Maricaulis maris: one gene and its partner. The protein of the gene in region 1 binds, or shares a complex with, the protein of each later gene. Links are inferred from orthologs where the notes say so. Each region holds a gene or a part of one and is shown on either strand. Other genes may lie near its edges.

Evidence for each region.
Region 2: the proteins of AAA969_RS03240 (region 1) and trxA are in contact, whole or in part, in an NMR structure (PDB 2IPA), measured with the Bacillus subtilis proteins. The link is inferred for Maricaulis maris from one-to-one orthologs.

Annotation. Positions count from the first base shown.
Region 1 is NZ_AP027270.1:721,387-728,917, forward strand. The notes cover bases 3,006-5,852. They hold AAA969_RS03240 (arsenate reductase ArsC), read right to left. Parts: upstream 4,741-5,852; coding sequence 4,270-4,740; downstream 3,006-4,269. Other genes in these bases: AAA969_RS03230 (hypothetical protein), read left to right, coding at 3,006-3,165; arsB (ACR3 family arsenite efflux transporter), read right to left, coding at 3,179-4,252; AAA969_RS03245 (glyoxalase superfamily protein), read right to left, coding at 4,822-5,265; AAA969_RS03250 (DUF6896 domain-containing protein), read right to left, coding at 5,640-5,852. Outside these bases: ATP-dependent chaperone ClpB, read left to right, coding at 1-2,324; AAA969_RS03225 (hypothetical protein), read left to right, coding at 2,741-2,962; more of AAA969_RS03230, read left to right, coding at 2,959-3,005; more of AAA969_RS03250, read right to left, coding at 5,853-6,071; AAA969_RS03255 (M23 family metallopeptidase), read right to left, coding at 6,088-7,531. UniProt on the Bacillus subtilis protein: Catalyzes the reduction of arsenate [As(V)] to arsenite [As(III)]. In vitro, can dephosphorylate para-nitrophenyl phosphate (pNPP).
Region 2 is NZ_AP027270.1:125,425-132,493, reverse strand. What follows is about bases 1-2,957. They hold trxA (thioredoxin TrxA), read right to left. Parts: upstream 1,661-2,957; coding sequence 1,340-1,660; downstream 1-1,339. Other genes in these bases: addA (double-strand break repair helicase AddA), read right to left, coding at 1,741-2,957; AAA969_RS00645 (S41 family peptidase), read left to right, coding at 263-1,276; AAA969_RS00650 (folylpolyglutamate synthase/dihydrofolate synthase family protein), read left to right, coding at 1-164. Also shown: more of addA, read right to left, coding at 2,958-5,286; double-strand break repair protein AddB, read right to left, coding at 5,283-7,069. UniProt on the Bacillus subtilis protein: Participates in various redox reactions through the reversible oxidation of its active center dithiol to a disulfide and catalyzes dithiol-disulfide exchange reactions.

The DNA of each region.
Region 1 (7,531 bases):
AGGAGGCGTCTCAGAAGGCCGGTGACCAGTATGTCACGGCCGAACGCGTCCTCTTGGCCATGGCGCTGGCGAGCGGCACCAAAGCGTCCGACATCCTCAAGGCGGCCGGGGTCACCCCGCAGGCGCTCAACACCGCCATCAATGATCTGCGCCAGGGCCGGACTGCTGACAGCCAGTCGGCCGAGGACGGCTATGAAGCGCTCAAGAAATATGCCCGCGACCTGACCGAAGTGGCCCGCGAGGGCAAGCTCGATCCGGTCATTGGCCGCGACGAGGAAATCCGCCGCGCTATCCAGGTCCTGTCGCGCCGGACCAAGAACAATCCGGTGCTGATCGGCGAGCCGGGCGTCGGCAAGACCGCCATCGCGGAAGGCCTGGCCCTGCGCATCGTCAATGGTGATGTGCCCGAAAGCCTGAAGGAAAAACGCTTGCTGGCGCTCGACATGGGCGCACTCATCGCCGGTGCGAAATACCGCGGTGAGTTCGAGGAACGGCTGAAGGCGGTGCTGTCGGAAGTCGAGAGCGCCAATGGCCAGATCATCCTCTTCATTGACGAGATGCACACCCTTGTCGGTGCCGGCAAGACCGATGGCGCCATGGATGCGTCCAACCTGTTGAAGCCGGCCCTGGCGCGCGGCGAGCTGCACTGTATCGGCGCGACGACGCTGGACGAGTATCGCAAGCATGTCGAAAAGGACGCGGCCCTGGCCCGGCGTTTCCAGCCGGTCATGGTGGAAGAGCCGAGCGTCGCCGACACCGTCTCCATCCTGCGCGGGCTGAAGGAGAAGTATGAGGTGCACCACGGCGTGCGCATCGCCGACAGCGCGATTGTCGCTGCGGCCAACCTCTCCAACCGCTACATCACCGACCGCTTCCTGCCCGACAAGGCCATCGATCTGATGGACGAAGCCTCGGCCCGTCTGCGCATGCAGATCGATAGCAAACCGGAAGCACTCGACGAGATCGACCGTCGCGCCATCCAGCTCAAGATCGAGGCCGAAGCGCTCAAGAAGGAGGCTGACGACGCGTCCAAGGAACGTCTCGCCACCATCACCAAGGAAATCGCTGAGCTGGAGTCACAGTCCGCCGAGATGACCGCTGCCTGGCGCGCCGAGAAGGACAAGCTCGCCTCGGCCACCACGCTCAAGGAATCCATCGACCATGCGCGCTCCATTCTCGCCGATGCCGAACGGCGCGGCGACCTGGCCCGGGCCTCGGAGATCAAATACGGCCAATTGCCCGATCTCGAGCGCAAGCTCGCCAAGGCGGAAGCCGAGGGTGATGCCGCCGGGACGATGCAGGAAGTCGTCGATGACGAGCAGATCGCCCAGATCGTCTCGCGCTGGACGGGGGTGCCGGTCGACAAGATGCTCGAAGGCGAGCGCGACAAGCTGCTGCGCATGGAAGACGCGCTGCGTGGCCGTGTGATCGGCCAGGATGCAGCTCTGGAAGCGGTCTCCGACGCCGTCCGCCGGGCGCGTGCCGGTCTCAAGGATCCCGCCCGTCCGATCGGTTCCTTCCTCTTCCTCGGCCCGACCGGTGTCGGCAAGACCGAGCTGACCAAGGCGCTGGCCGAATTCCTGTTCGATGATGAAAGCGCTATCTCGCGGCTCGACATGTCGGAATACATGGAGAAGCACTCGGTCTCGCGCATGATCGGCGCACCGCCCGGCTATGTCGGCTATGAGGAGGGCGGAGCCCTCACCGAAGCCGTGCGTCGCCGACCCTACCAGGTCGTCCTGCTCGACGAGATCGAAAAGGCGCACCCGGATGTCTTCAACGTTTTGCTCCAGGTCCTCGATGATGGCCGGCTGACCGATGGTCAGGGCCGCACGGTCGATTTCCGCAACACGATCATCATCATGACCTCGAACCTGGGGTCCGAGCACCTGCAATTGGTCGATAATGCCGAGGATGCGCGGGACGATGTGATGGCCGCTGTGCGTGGACATTTCCGGCCGGAATTCCTCAACCGGATCGACGAGGTCATCCTGTTCCGCAAGCTCGCGGAAGAGCATATGGGCGCCATTGTCGACATCCAGCTGGGCTATCTCGAGCGCCTGCTGGCCGACCGTCGCTTGACCATCTCGATCGACGCCGGCGCCCGCTCCTGGCTGGCCACCAAGGGCTATGACCCGGCCTATGGCGCCCGGCCGTTGAAGCGCGTCATCCAGAAGGAACTCCAGGACCCGCTGGCGAGACTGTTGTTGGAAGGCAAGATCAAGGATGGCGAGAACATCCAGGTCTCCAGCGAAGCTGGCATGCTGACGGTCAATGGTGTCGCGGTTGGCGTGAGAAAGCCGACGCTGGAAGCGGTGAACTAAGCCGAATTGTCGGGGCGGTCGCGAAGACCGCCCCGTTTTCCTTCAGGAAGGGGCAGGCCGCCTGCCCAACCATCCATTCTTGGCTTGCCGAGAGTCGGCCAAGTGGGGTTCAGCCCGTCAAGGGCGGCAGAGCCGCCGCGTAGCGGTTTCACCCTTGACGGGCTGAACCCCACTTGGCAATTGGCTGACAAGCCAAGAATGAATATCTCCCCGCAAGGCGCGGGTTTGCTCAGCGCCCCGGAAGAACGGACGTCAGCTCGCTGATACACCTAGAAAACCGGGACTGGCCTTTGTGTGATGAATTGGCCTGTGTTGATCAATCAGGTCGGGTCAGTGATCCGCGCGGCAGCCACGCGGCGTACTAGGGACTCTGTATGGGCACGAAATCAGAACGCATACACGTGCAGGTGCACAGCTTGGCGACGGCGCTGTTTGTTTTGGCGGTTATTCTGGAATTGGCCAACACTGCGGACCCGAATTTGTTCGGTCTGAATTTCCTGGTCGGATTTTTCTACATCGGGACTGGCTGGCTTTATCTTCTCAATCCGGAGATTGAATTCTCGCGGCTGTCTCTCGCGGGCCCGCTGCTTCTGATGGCCTGTTTTGTGTCGCTGTTCGGTTTCGGTGGAGCGCCATGATGAAGTCTAACCTACGTCGGAACACCGATGCCTTCGACCTGTCTTACAACCTGCCCGGGCTCGTGCCGATGTGCACCGTGATCTGGCTGCAGGACTTCCAGCGGGATGGATTGCTCTTGCTGGTCGCGCTGCTGGTTATGTTCAATCTTCATTTTCTCAGGCGTCGCCGACACTATGACACCGAGACCCAGCGCAATCCGTAGAAACGTCGGCCCCCTAGCGCCCCGCGAACCAGCCCTGTGTCCGGTTGGCGAAGGCCACCAGGGACAGCATCACCGGAACCTCCACCAGCACGCCGACCACGGTCGCCAGCGCGGCGCCGGAGTTGAGGCCGAACAGGCTGATCGCGACGGCCACCGCCAGCTCGAAGAAGTTCGAGGTGCCGATCAGGGCGCAGGGGGCGGCGATGTTGAAGGGCGTCTTCCACAGCCAGGCGGCGCCGTAAGCGATGGCGAAAATCCCGTAGGACTGGAGGATGAGCGGCGTGGCGATGATGGCGATGGTGACCGGCTGGGTCAGGATGGTCTCGCCCTGGAAACCGAACAGTATGATGACCGTGCCGATCAGGCCGATGATCGAGGCCGGTTTGATGCGGGCGGTGAAATCGCCCACGGCCTTGTCCGCCACCTCGGCCGACTTGCCGCGCGACAGCGCCTTGCGGGTCAGCCAGCCGGCAATCAGCGGGATCACCACATAGAGGCCCACCGACAGCAGGAGCGTGTCCCAGGGGACTGTGATGTCGGTTACGCCCAGCAGCAGCGCCACGATCGGAGCAAAGGCGACGACCATGATGAGGTCATTCGCGGCGACCTGGACGAGAGTGTAATTGGCATCGCCCCGCGTCAGCTGGGACCAGACGAAAACCATCGCCGTGCACGGCGCGGCACCCAGGATAATGACGCCGGCAAGATATTGTTGCGCATCCTCGGGCTGCAGCCAGCCGGCAAAGACATGCTCGAAGAAGAGCACGCCCAGCAGCGCCATCGAGAAGGGTTTGACGAGCCAGTTGGTGACCAGGGTGATGATCAGGCCCTTTGGCCGCTCGCCGACATGGGCCAGGGCGGAAAAGTCGATCTGGATCATCATCGGCCAGACCATGGCCCAGATCAGCACCGCGATGGCCAGATTGACCGAGGCGACCTCGAATCCCGCCAGCCAGGCAAAGAGGTCCGGCACGACCACACCCAGCGCGATGCCACCCGCCATGCCCATGGCGACCCAGACTGACAGCCATTTTTCAAAAAAGCCGATCCCGCCGGGGGCCGTATCCTGTGTGTTGGTGGCGGTCATGCGGTTGCGTCCTGTCGCTAATTGATTGTGTCGAAGGCCTGCTTGAGCGCGTCGAGCGTGTCGCCGTGAAGGGCGGACATCAAGGCGCTGACGCGCGCATCGAGTGCGTTGAACGTGTCGTTGAAAGCGGCGCGGGCGGCGTCGGGATCGGTGATGGCAGCCGGGTCGGGCAGGCCCCAATGGGCCTTGGTCGGCGCACCCGGCCAGACCGGGCAGACTTCCGCGGCGGCGCTGTCGCAGACGGTGATGACGGCATCGAGGACAGGCGCGTCCGGAGCCGCGAACACGTCCCAGCTCTTCGAGCTGTAGCCGGTCGCCGGCAGGCCGTGGGCGGCGAGTGTCTCGAGGGCGAGCGGGTTGGGCTGGCCGGTCGGCGTCGAACCGGCGGAATAGCCTGCGACCCGGCCCTGACCGCGTGCATTGATCAGCGCTTCACCAAGGATGGAGCGCGCGGAATTGCCTGTGCACAGAACCAGGATGTTGAGCATGCGACCCCGCCTGCCTTGTGGATGTCAGGCGGGGTCGTAAGCGCAGTCGGGGCGGACTTCAACCAGAATTCGTTTCGCGATTTAGCGAAGGGCGAGTTCCAGGTGCGGCGTGCCGTCGGAGGTATGCGCGGCCGATCGGCCATTGCGGCCGACGGTGCCGTTGATGCGGCGCCGGAAGGACGAAAAACTGTCAAAGCGGACCACGTCGACCGCCTCATCGAGCGCCAGCGAAATACGCCAGCCGCCTTCGCCGCCCGCAAGGGCGTGCAGGCCGACAATGTCCGCCTCAAAGGCTTGGCCGAGATAATGACCGGAGACACGGCCGCCGACCGCAAGCGGGGCCGAGGGGCGGTTGCCGATAGCGGCACTGAGCGTGTTCCAGTCGCGATAGCCCATCTGGCTCGCGAGCAGTTCGAGCGCCTCGCCGTGAGAGATGAAGTTGCCTTCCGCTTCCAGCGCTTTTCGCAAACGCTTGGCCTGCGCCTTCAGCGCATCGCGGGAGAGTGGGTGTGTTGCCGTCGTCATGACATGCCCTTCTTTATGGCATGCGGTCATTGTGATGGGGCTCGCCTTGCCATCCCGCCGCATGTCGCAAAGACAATCAGGGAAATGCCAGATCATTCGGAGATTTCACCAGGGCCGAAGCCTGCGAGCGGCGGGCATCTCCGTGCCTGTCGCGCTTGATAGGCGCGGTGAGGGCGTCGGTCAATGGGCATCGATGCCGCTTGTCATCCCCGTTGGATGTCCGGCGCAGGCCGGACGCAAGACGGGGACCTAACAGGTCGCCAACATATAGGTCCCTGACTTTCGCCCCGCCTGCGCGGGGCGTCCATCAGGGATGACAAGGCTGGCCCAAAGAGAAAACCGCTGCAGCTACGGCCCGCTGGCTGACAAGTGATCTATGAATTACTCTGCTCATTTTGCGCGGAAATACGCGACTGTCGCGCCTGGCAGCGATTGCTATCGCACGTGAATTTGAAGTGACGCCCGACTTGCGTGAGAGTCGATAGTTTGTTGAGCGCTTCAGCGAGTTTTTTGCCACGGAACAATATTCCCCGGCTTTCTAGAAACAGTTCCAGTCGCCAAGCATCAAACAGTTCCGGCTCGTCGAACTTGTCATGGATATCGACGCACTGGTTACTCAGGCGGTGGGTGAAACAAACTCCCAATCCGTGGCGCCGGAATGTCCATTTGCCGGAGGTCACAGTGAAATTGCCTTCCGACGGGGCCGCGGTCAGGATCATGTCGAGGCCGAATTTCCGGGCCCATTCGCTTACAAGTTCAACCTGACAGGCGATCAACTCTCGGCAACTGGCTTCGATGTTGATCACTCCGAAACCCCAGCCCCTATTGCGCGCCATTGCCCGCATCGGCGACCAGCGGTGCATCGTTGTCGTCGGCCAAATGGGCGGCTTCGCGGATGGCGATGATGCGGTCACGCTCGGCTTCGAAGAGCGGGATCTCGGCCTCGGTCAGCTGGCGACCGGTCGGTAGGTCGAGCGTCATCGGATTGCGCGGCGTGCCGTTCTGATGGACTTCATAATGCAGGTGCGGCCCGGTTGAACGACCGGTGGTGCCGACATAGCCGATCACCTGGCCCTGCGTCACGCGGGAGCCGGCCCGGACACCGCGGGCGAAGCCGTTGAGGTGGGCATAGGCGGTCTGGAAGCCATTGGCGTGACGGATGCGGATATAATTGCCGAAACTGCCGAAGCGGTCAGCCCGTTCGACGACGCCATTGCCCGCGGCCATGACCGGGGTGCCCCGCGGCGCGGCGAAATCGGTGCCGTTGTGGCGACGCGTATAGCCCAGGATCGGGTGGCGCCGGGCGGTCGAGAAGGATGAGGACAGGCGGGCGCCATTGATCGGGGTCAGCATCAGCAGACGCTGGGCGCTGGCGCCTTCCGGGCTGTAATAGCCGACAATGCCGTCCTCGGTCTCGTAACGGTAGAACTCCTTGGCATCGCCGCGGCCGTCATACATCGCGTAGAGGATGTCGCCGGTACGCGCGGTATTGCCTTCCTCGTCCACGAAGCGCTCGAACAGGATGTCGAATTGGTCGCCCGGCTGGATCGAGCGCTGGAAGTCGATGGCATAGGCGAGCACGCCGGCCAGCTCGACAACCACCCGGTCGGTGGCGCCGGCCGCCAGCGCGTCGACATAGAGCGAGGCCGTGATCGAGCCGGAGGCGCGCACGATTTCACGGTCAAACTGGGCGATGGTTTCGCGGGCCCGGAAATCACCCTCGAAGGTCCGCGCGACGGTGATCGAGCGTTCGACATCAGGGCGGAAGGACAGGCCGTCGAGACGGGTGACGGCGTCGCTGCCATCAGCCGGTGTGTCGGTTTCGAAATAGAGATTGATACGCTCGCCGGCGCGCAGATAGCGCAGGTCGAAGACGGTGCCGAGGGCCGAGATGGCGCGCGCGGCCTCGACCCGGTCAACACCGGCATCATCGAGCACGCCGGCCAGGGTCCCGCCACGCGGAACCGTGCGTTCGGCCTGGATGCGGGTCGGGCAGCTCCGGCAGTCTGTGAAAGCGGCGTCATTGACGCGCAGCAGGACATCGGGTTCGAGAAGGAGAGGCGTGGTGTCTTCCGTTGCAGTGTCCTGAAGCGGCACGCCGGCATCGGAAACCGTGGCCGGATCGGTCGGTGCCGCCATGGCCAGCCGGATCGCGTCGCCGCTTGCGGCATCGCTCTGCGGCTCGCCGGTCAGCATCAGCGCGGCCAGCAGCCCGGCAGACAGCGCGAGGCTGGCAAGGGCGACCAGGCCGCGTGTGCGACGGGTA
Region 2 (7,069 bases), 590 kb from region 1 along the record:
CCCGCACCGGTCTCGAAGCCAGCACAGCCGCCGGGCTGATCGCGGCCATGAAGAACGCGATCAAGGAACACCCCTCACCGCGAATCCTGATCAGCGGGTCGCTCTACCTTGTCGGCGAAGCACTGGCACTCGGGGATGAACCACCGCACATCACCCCGGGCTGAGGTCAACGCCCGGGCAGCGCTCCGGCGCGTACTGCATCCAATCCACCCATCACTGGCATCACAGGTCCATCGCTCAACAGCTCTGACTGGATGCCCTGATGCCCCGCACCCTGCTTTTCGCAGCCTCGCTGCTCGCCTTGTCCTTCGCCGGACAGGGCGTCGCGCAAACGGCGACGGTCGAAACCGACTATGTCGCCCTTGCAGAAGCCATAGACACCACCATGCACGCCCATCACTACAACCCCGCGGAACTGGACAGCCCCGCCTATGAGGCGGTCACACAGGCTGTGCGGGCACTGGCGGAAACGGCGACGACTGACGATGAATTCCGCGCGGGTTTCGAGACCATCTGGGAGACGGGACCCTTCTCGCACGTCGACCTTCGCCAAGAAGGCCGCAACGCCGAGGCCATCACTGACTGGGTTGATCAGCTGCGCGTCGGAAACGGTGCCGCGCTGAGCTGGGACGGCGACATTGCCGTGCTGACCGTCAACACAATGATGGGGGTCGACACGATCGAACAGATCGAGGCGGCCTATGACGAGATTGCAACGCGTGACACCGCAGCCCTCATCATCGACCTGCGCGCCAATCGCGGGGGGATGTTTGCCTTCAAGCCGCTGGTCGAACATGTGCTGGAGACCCCGTTGGATATTGGCGTCTTCGTGTCCCAGGGCTGGAACGCGCACATGGATCGGGCCCCCGGGCCACAGGATGTCACAACCATCGCGCCCTGGACCGGATGGTCGATCCGCGACTTCTGGGACTCTGCCCAGGCCAATGACCTGACCCTGGCGCGCCTCACCCCCGACGGGCCCCATTATGGCGGACCGGTCTATGTCCTCATCAGTGAGCACACCGCCAGCGCCGCCGAGATTGCGGCCGATGCGCTCAGGGCATCAGGGCGCGCGATCCTGATCGGTCAAGGCACGGCCGGCGAAATGCTGTCCCAGCGGGTTTACGACATGCCCGGTGGATTCCAGCTCTACCTGCCGATTGCCGATTATTACTCCCTCGCCAGTGGCCGGATAGAAGGAGTTGGTTTGACACCCGACATGCCGCAGGACGCGGAGAGCGCGCTCCAGACGGCCCTCGATCTGGCCCGGCCATAAGAAAACGGGCCCCTGTGGATGCAGGGGCCCGTTCTTCGATCAGGAGTCTGGATCGGAAACCGATCAGATTGTGTCCTGGACCCATTCGGCGATCTTGCCCTTGGCCATGGCGCCGACTTTCGTGGCGACGACCTGACCGTCCTTGAAGATCATCAGCGTGGGGATACCGCGCACGCCGTACTTGCCCGGCGTCATCGGATGATCGTCGATATTGACCTTGGCGACCGTCAGCGCACCGGACATCTCTTCGGCGATCTCTTCGAGAGCCGGGGAAATCTGTTTGCACGGACCACACCATTCCGCCCAGAAGTCCACAAGGACCGGGCCGCTGGCATTGATCACATCAGTCTCGAAGGATTCATCGCTGACCGCTTTGGTCGCCATGGGACACTCCTTGGTTGGGACGAATCCGCGGGGGCGGATTCCGTTGCTGGCGCGTGAGGTAAGGACGGCGAGGCCGCTCGTCAAGCCGCTCCCGCGTCGAAGACCGTATCGAGCAAGGGGTCAGGGAGTTCCATCAAGCGTGCAGCGTCGGTCCAGAGCAGGGCGCAACGTACGGATTTCTCCGGATGAACCGCCCGCAGAAGGGCGCGATAGGTAGCCATCTGACCGAGATAGATTCTCGCCACTGCAGCAAGCTCGATCGGGGGCGGACGGTTGGTCTTGTAGTCGATGATCAGCACTTCATCATCCGTCACGACGAGCCGGTCGACCTGCCCGCGTACGATCGTGTTGGCCGGCAGGCCCGGCGCATGCCCGACCAGCGAGACCTCGGCCCGGCTGCCCGGACCAAACAGTGGCGCAAACTCAGGATGGTCAAGAATACCCAGCGTCTCGGTGACGATCTGCGCCTTGTCCGCGTTGGATATGTCCGGCTGCGCCGCGACAAAGCGCTCCGCCGCGCCCCGACGGCGATCAGGCGCAAGATCGGGCAGGGTCTGCAGCAGCTTGTGGATGACATCGCCGCGCCGGAACCGGTGTCCGCCCGGATCAGAGAGCGGCGACAGCACGGCCGGCTCACTGTCCGCATCGGCCAGCAGGCTGGACGGCGCCGCGCTCAGGATCTGGCCGGTCTCGGTCGGCGCGGGGGTGCAGGCCCAGGACGGGATCGCTGCCGGTGCCCGGCGGGTGGTTTCGTCGGTCCCGAGGGCCACCGGTGGAGGCCCGTAGCGCAGGCCGGGCTCAGCCCCCTCGACATGAGCCGCAACCGGGGTTTCAAATTCCGTCCAACCCTCTCCCTGCCAGGCCTCGGCGAGCTGCGTGTACCAGCTGTGCTCGGCGATCTGGCCGAGCTCGCCCTGCCCTTGCCGCCATCCGCAGACGATCAGGCGATCACGGGCGCGGGTCAGGGCGACATAGAGGAGCCGGCCATGTTCCGAGAGCTGGCGGTTCTCGCTCTCGGCGCGCAGGGTCTCGACGATCTCCGGGTCTTCCGCCTTGCGCGGCGACCACAACAGACCGCAATCGGGATGGGCGAAAATCGGGTCGGACTTGCCGGTCAGCGGGCTACGCGTGGTATCCGGCAGAATGATCACCGGACGTTCCAGCCCCTTGGACGCGTGCACGGTCATGACCTGGACCTCGTCGCGATCGGGGTTCATCTCGCGCTTGATCTGGGTTTCCTCGCCATCAATCCGGGCGATAAAGCTGGCCAGCGCACCGCCATCCTCGCGCTCGTGCTGCAGAGCCCGCGCGAGGAATTCCTGCAGCGGGTCGCGCGCCTCCTCGCCGAGACGGGCATAGATCCGCGCCCAGCGAGTCTCGCCGGTTGGCGTTCGGGCATTGAGGAAACCGGTGAACAGGTCATAGAGCCGGGTCTTGTCGGCCTGATCCCGCAATTCGGTCAGCGCCGCCTTGGCATCGGCGAAACGCGGGTCCCCGCTGGTGAAGAGTGCATTCCACAGGGTCCCGCGCCGCTTCAGATCCGTACGCGACCGCGCCAGATCATAGAGCGCCTGTTCGTCAATGCCGCGCTGGTCGTCGCTGACCGGATCAAAGAGCGGTGAGCGCAGGACCTCCGCGAGGGCGAGATCGTCCCCGGACGTCATGGCGAAACGGCCCAGGGCCAGCATGTCCTTCACCGCCGTCTGCTCACGCAGCACCATGCGATCCGCCCCGGCGACCGGCACGCCTTTCAGCTTGAGCTGACGGATCACCTCCTCGAAAAACCCGCCGGTACGGCGCCAGACGAGGATGGCAATGTCGGCGGGCCGGACCGGGCGCGGTGTGAAGCGTCCGCCCTTTTCCTCCCAGACCGCATCGCCGCGTGCGATCATGGCAGCGATCTCGTCGGCCACGGTCCGGGCCAGCACATCGCGCGAGCTGCCGCGGGCACGCTGATCGACCGGGTCGAAGATCGACCCCTCCTCGACCTTTTCCGGCTTGGGAATGGCCGGCCATAGCTCGACACAGCCCGGCGTGCCGGAACGCGCCGCGCGATGCCCCTGATAGCGCGCAAACGGCAGGGCTGTCGCCCCGGCCTGGAATTTCATTTCCGGGGCCGGGATCTTCGCGGCGAACGCCTGATCCACAGCGGCGAGGATTTCCGGTGCCGAGCGGAAGGAGACGTCCAGACCCGGCCGCTCAAAGGGCAGTTCCACCGACGCCGCCGAAGCCGCCAGATGATCGCCTTCCGCCAGAAAACGCGCCGGTTCCGCGCCCTGGAAAGAATAGATCGACTGTTTCTCGTCGCCGACCACAAACAGCGTCCGGTCAAGCTCGCGCGCGCCTTCGCCGGCGAAGAACTCGGCAGTCAGGCCGCGGATCATGTCCCACTGGCGCGGCGCCGTATCCTGGGCCTCGTCGATCAGGGCATGGGCCAGCATGCCGTCGAGCTTGTAGCCAACCCAGCCGGAAAACGGGTTCTCGGGGGCCAGCAGGAGACCAGCGAGGCGGACAAGATCGTCAAAATCGAGAGCCCGACTGTGTTCCAGCGCCTGGCTATAGGCCCGGGTGAAGCGATCGGTGACCTGCAGCGCCACCGCACTCGCCTGGGCTATCGCGGCACGCTGGATCGTGTCACGCGCCGCCTCGAGTCGGTCTGCTTCGGCTTCCAGCAATGACAGGATGTGCGGATACGGCTTCGAGATAGTCCCCGTGGCCAGGGCCTTCACACGCGGTCCTTTCACCGTGAAGAACGCCGTCAAATACGTGTCGAAGGCGAGGCCCGATGTCCCCGCAGAGAGCGCAAGATTGAGGATATCGCCGCGCTTGGTATCGTTGATCGCGCCCTCATGACACATGGCATGAGCGGCGGCTTCGACCTCAGCACGCGGCATGGCAGCCATGATGTCCCGTTTGAGACTCTCCGGATCGCTGCCGACCGGCAAGTCCAGCACGGACCAGAGCCGAGCCTCCAACGCTTCAACGCCGCCCGCCGCCTCACAGGTCTCGGCGAAGTCATGCCGCTTGGCCCGCGCCCAGCGCAGGATGGTATTGATCGCATCGGGTCCGCCGGCCTCGATCAGCGTGGCGACGTCCGCGCGGGACAAGGAGGCCAGCACCGAGCGCCGTGCCGTGTCCATCGCCTTGCCCGCGGCAGCGTCATCGAGCGTATCAAAGCCCGGCGGGGCCCCTGCCTCGAGCGGAAAGCGGCGGAGCAGCCCTTCACAGAAGGCGTGGATGGTCTGGATCTTCAGTCCGCCCGGCGTTTCGAGTGCCTGGGCAAAGAGCTTGCGGGCCGTATCCAGATCGCGCGCCGCCCGGCCCGGGCCAAGCAAGGCGTCGAGCTGGCGGCCCAGCTCCTCGTCGGGTGTCACCGACCAGTCTCCGAGACGCTTGAACAGGCGCTCCTTCATCTCGGCGGCAGCGGCCTTGGTGTAGGTGACGCAGAGGATCGTCTCGGGCTTGTGCCCTGCGAGCAGGAGATTGATCACGCGGTCGACGAGGACGCGGGTCTTGCCGGACCCGGCATTGGCCTCGACGAAGACGCTTGCCTCAGGCAGGGCAGCCCGCTTCTGGGCAGCGCTGGCAGCCGCAAGGATGGCCGGATCGAAACGGGCTTCGGTCATCGCTCGCCCTCCGGGCTTTCACCACCGGCAGAAGCCCACTCGCCGCGACGGGCGAGATGATCAAAATCCCCGTAATCATTGACGTACTGAACCCGGATCTGGCTCTCATAAGGCATCGTTTCGTCATCGAAACGAGCAATCCATCGGGTCAGGTCCTCAAGCGCATTGTGGACATACTCAGCCGCCTCCGGATTGCGCTCGCCATCAATGCGCACTTCCTTGCCGCCCTCGGCATTGCCGGGCAGCGAGAGGTAGTAGAGCCCGGCCGGCGCTCCGGCCGCGAGCGCCTTGAACGCTCCCGCTTCGGCCATCGCGGCGGTCAGTGGCAATTGCGGGTCGAATCCGGCCCGGATCGATTTGGCGCTCGAGGAGGAACCGGTCTTGTAATCGATGATGTCGAGACGGCCATCGGGGTGCCGGTCAAAACGGTCCGAACGCCCGGTCAGTTCCCAGGTGCCGGCCGGACCGTCAAACGCCATCGAGCCGGTGATCTCGACCTTGTCGAGCGTGATGCCGCGCGCCCGGCGCCCGGCTTCCCAGCTCACCAGCCAGCTCGCGGCGCGTTCAAAACGGGCCCGTTCCAGCACCATCTCTTCCGGTCCGAACCCGGTCTCGGCGAGGCGTGTCTCAGCGGCCGCGACGAGCTGGGCAACCGCATCCTCCGGGATGCCATCGGTCCAGGCGGGCACGACCGCTTCCAGCGCGTCATGCAGCGCCGATCCGCGCTCACGCGGACCCGGCGGCATGTCGGCCGGATCGAGACGGCGCAGTCCAAGGATATGGCGCGCGTAAATGGAATAGGGATCGCGGACCCAGGTCCGGATCTCGGTGATCGACAAGCGCCGGGGCCGCACCTCGACCGGCGGGCACGGCGAGGGTCGCGGCGCGGCCACAGGCGGGCTGCCGGGATCGTCGAGCGCCCGCGAGAGCGCGACATAATCGGTCGGCGCGGTGAACGCGGCATCGGCCGCCTCACCCAAGGCACCGCGTGCCAGCGTCTTCATGCGCCAGAGCCAGCGCGAGGCGACGGTGGGCGAACCTTCCGACTTCTCCGAGCGGGTCATGATGACATGCCGCGCCGCCGCAAGCTGGGCAAAATCATGCGCCGCCAGACCATAACGCCGTTCCGGCGCACCCAGACCGACTGCCCGGCGCATGCCGGCCGACAGCCACGGATCGGCACCGGGACCGGGTGGCCAGACGCCTTCATTGAGGCCGGCCAGGATGACCCGGTCGGCTGTGATCAAACGGGCTTCGAGCGGACCCAGCACCTGGAGCCGCGGATGGACACCGAGGCGCGGTGCAACCCGGCGCGAGCGGCACATCTCGCCAAAGGCGGCGCTGTAGTCGGCCAGCGACATGTCCGGCAGGCTCTCGCTTTCCTCCAGCAGGGAGCGCAACAGCCCGGCAGCGGCCTCACCACCCTCGCCGATCCACACCGCCTCCGCGCCTCGGCCAGTACCATCCTCGGCGAGGGCCTCCGCCGCCTCGGCGTGCGCCCGCGCCCAATCGCGGGCCGGACGCTTGCCGTCGACCAGCAGGCCGGAGAAAGCCGTTTCCAGTGTATCCAGAATGGCCTCGATGACCGCACGGTCCTCATCGAACAATTTGACGAACTCGCCGTCGAGCCGGGCGCGAACGGCAGCCAGGTCACGTCCCGGCCGTGCCCCGCGCAGGGCCTCGGCCTCGAACTTGGCCAACACGGTATGGGCCTGCCCGCGGCGATAGCCGGCCCGGAACAGGGGCGACCCCCAAAGCGCCGTCAGCGCAACGACACTCCCGC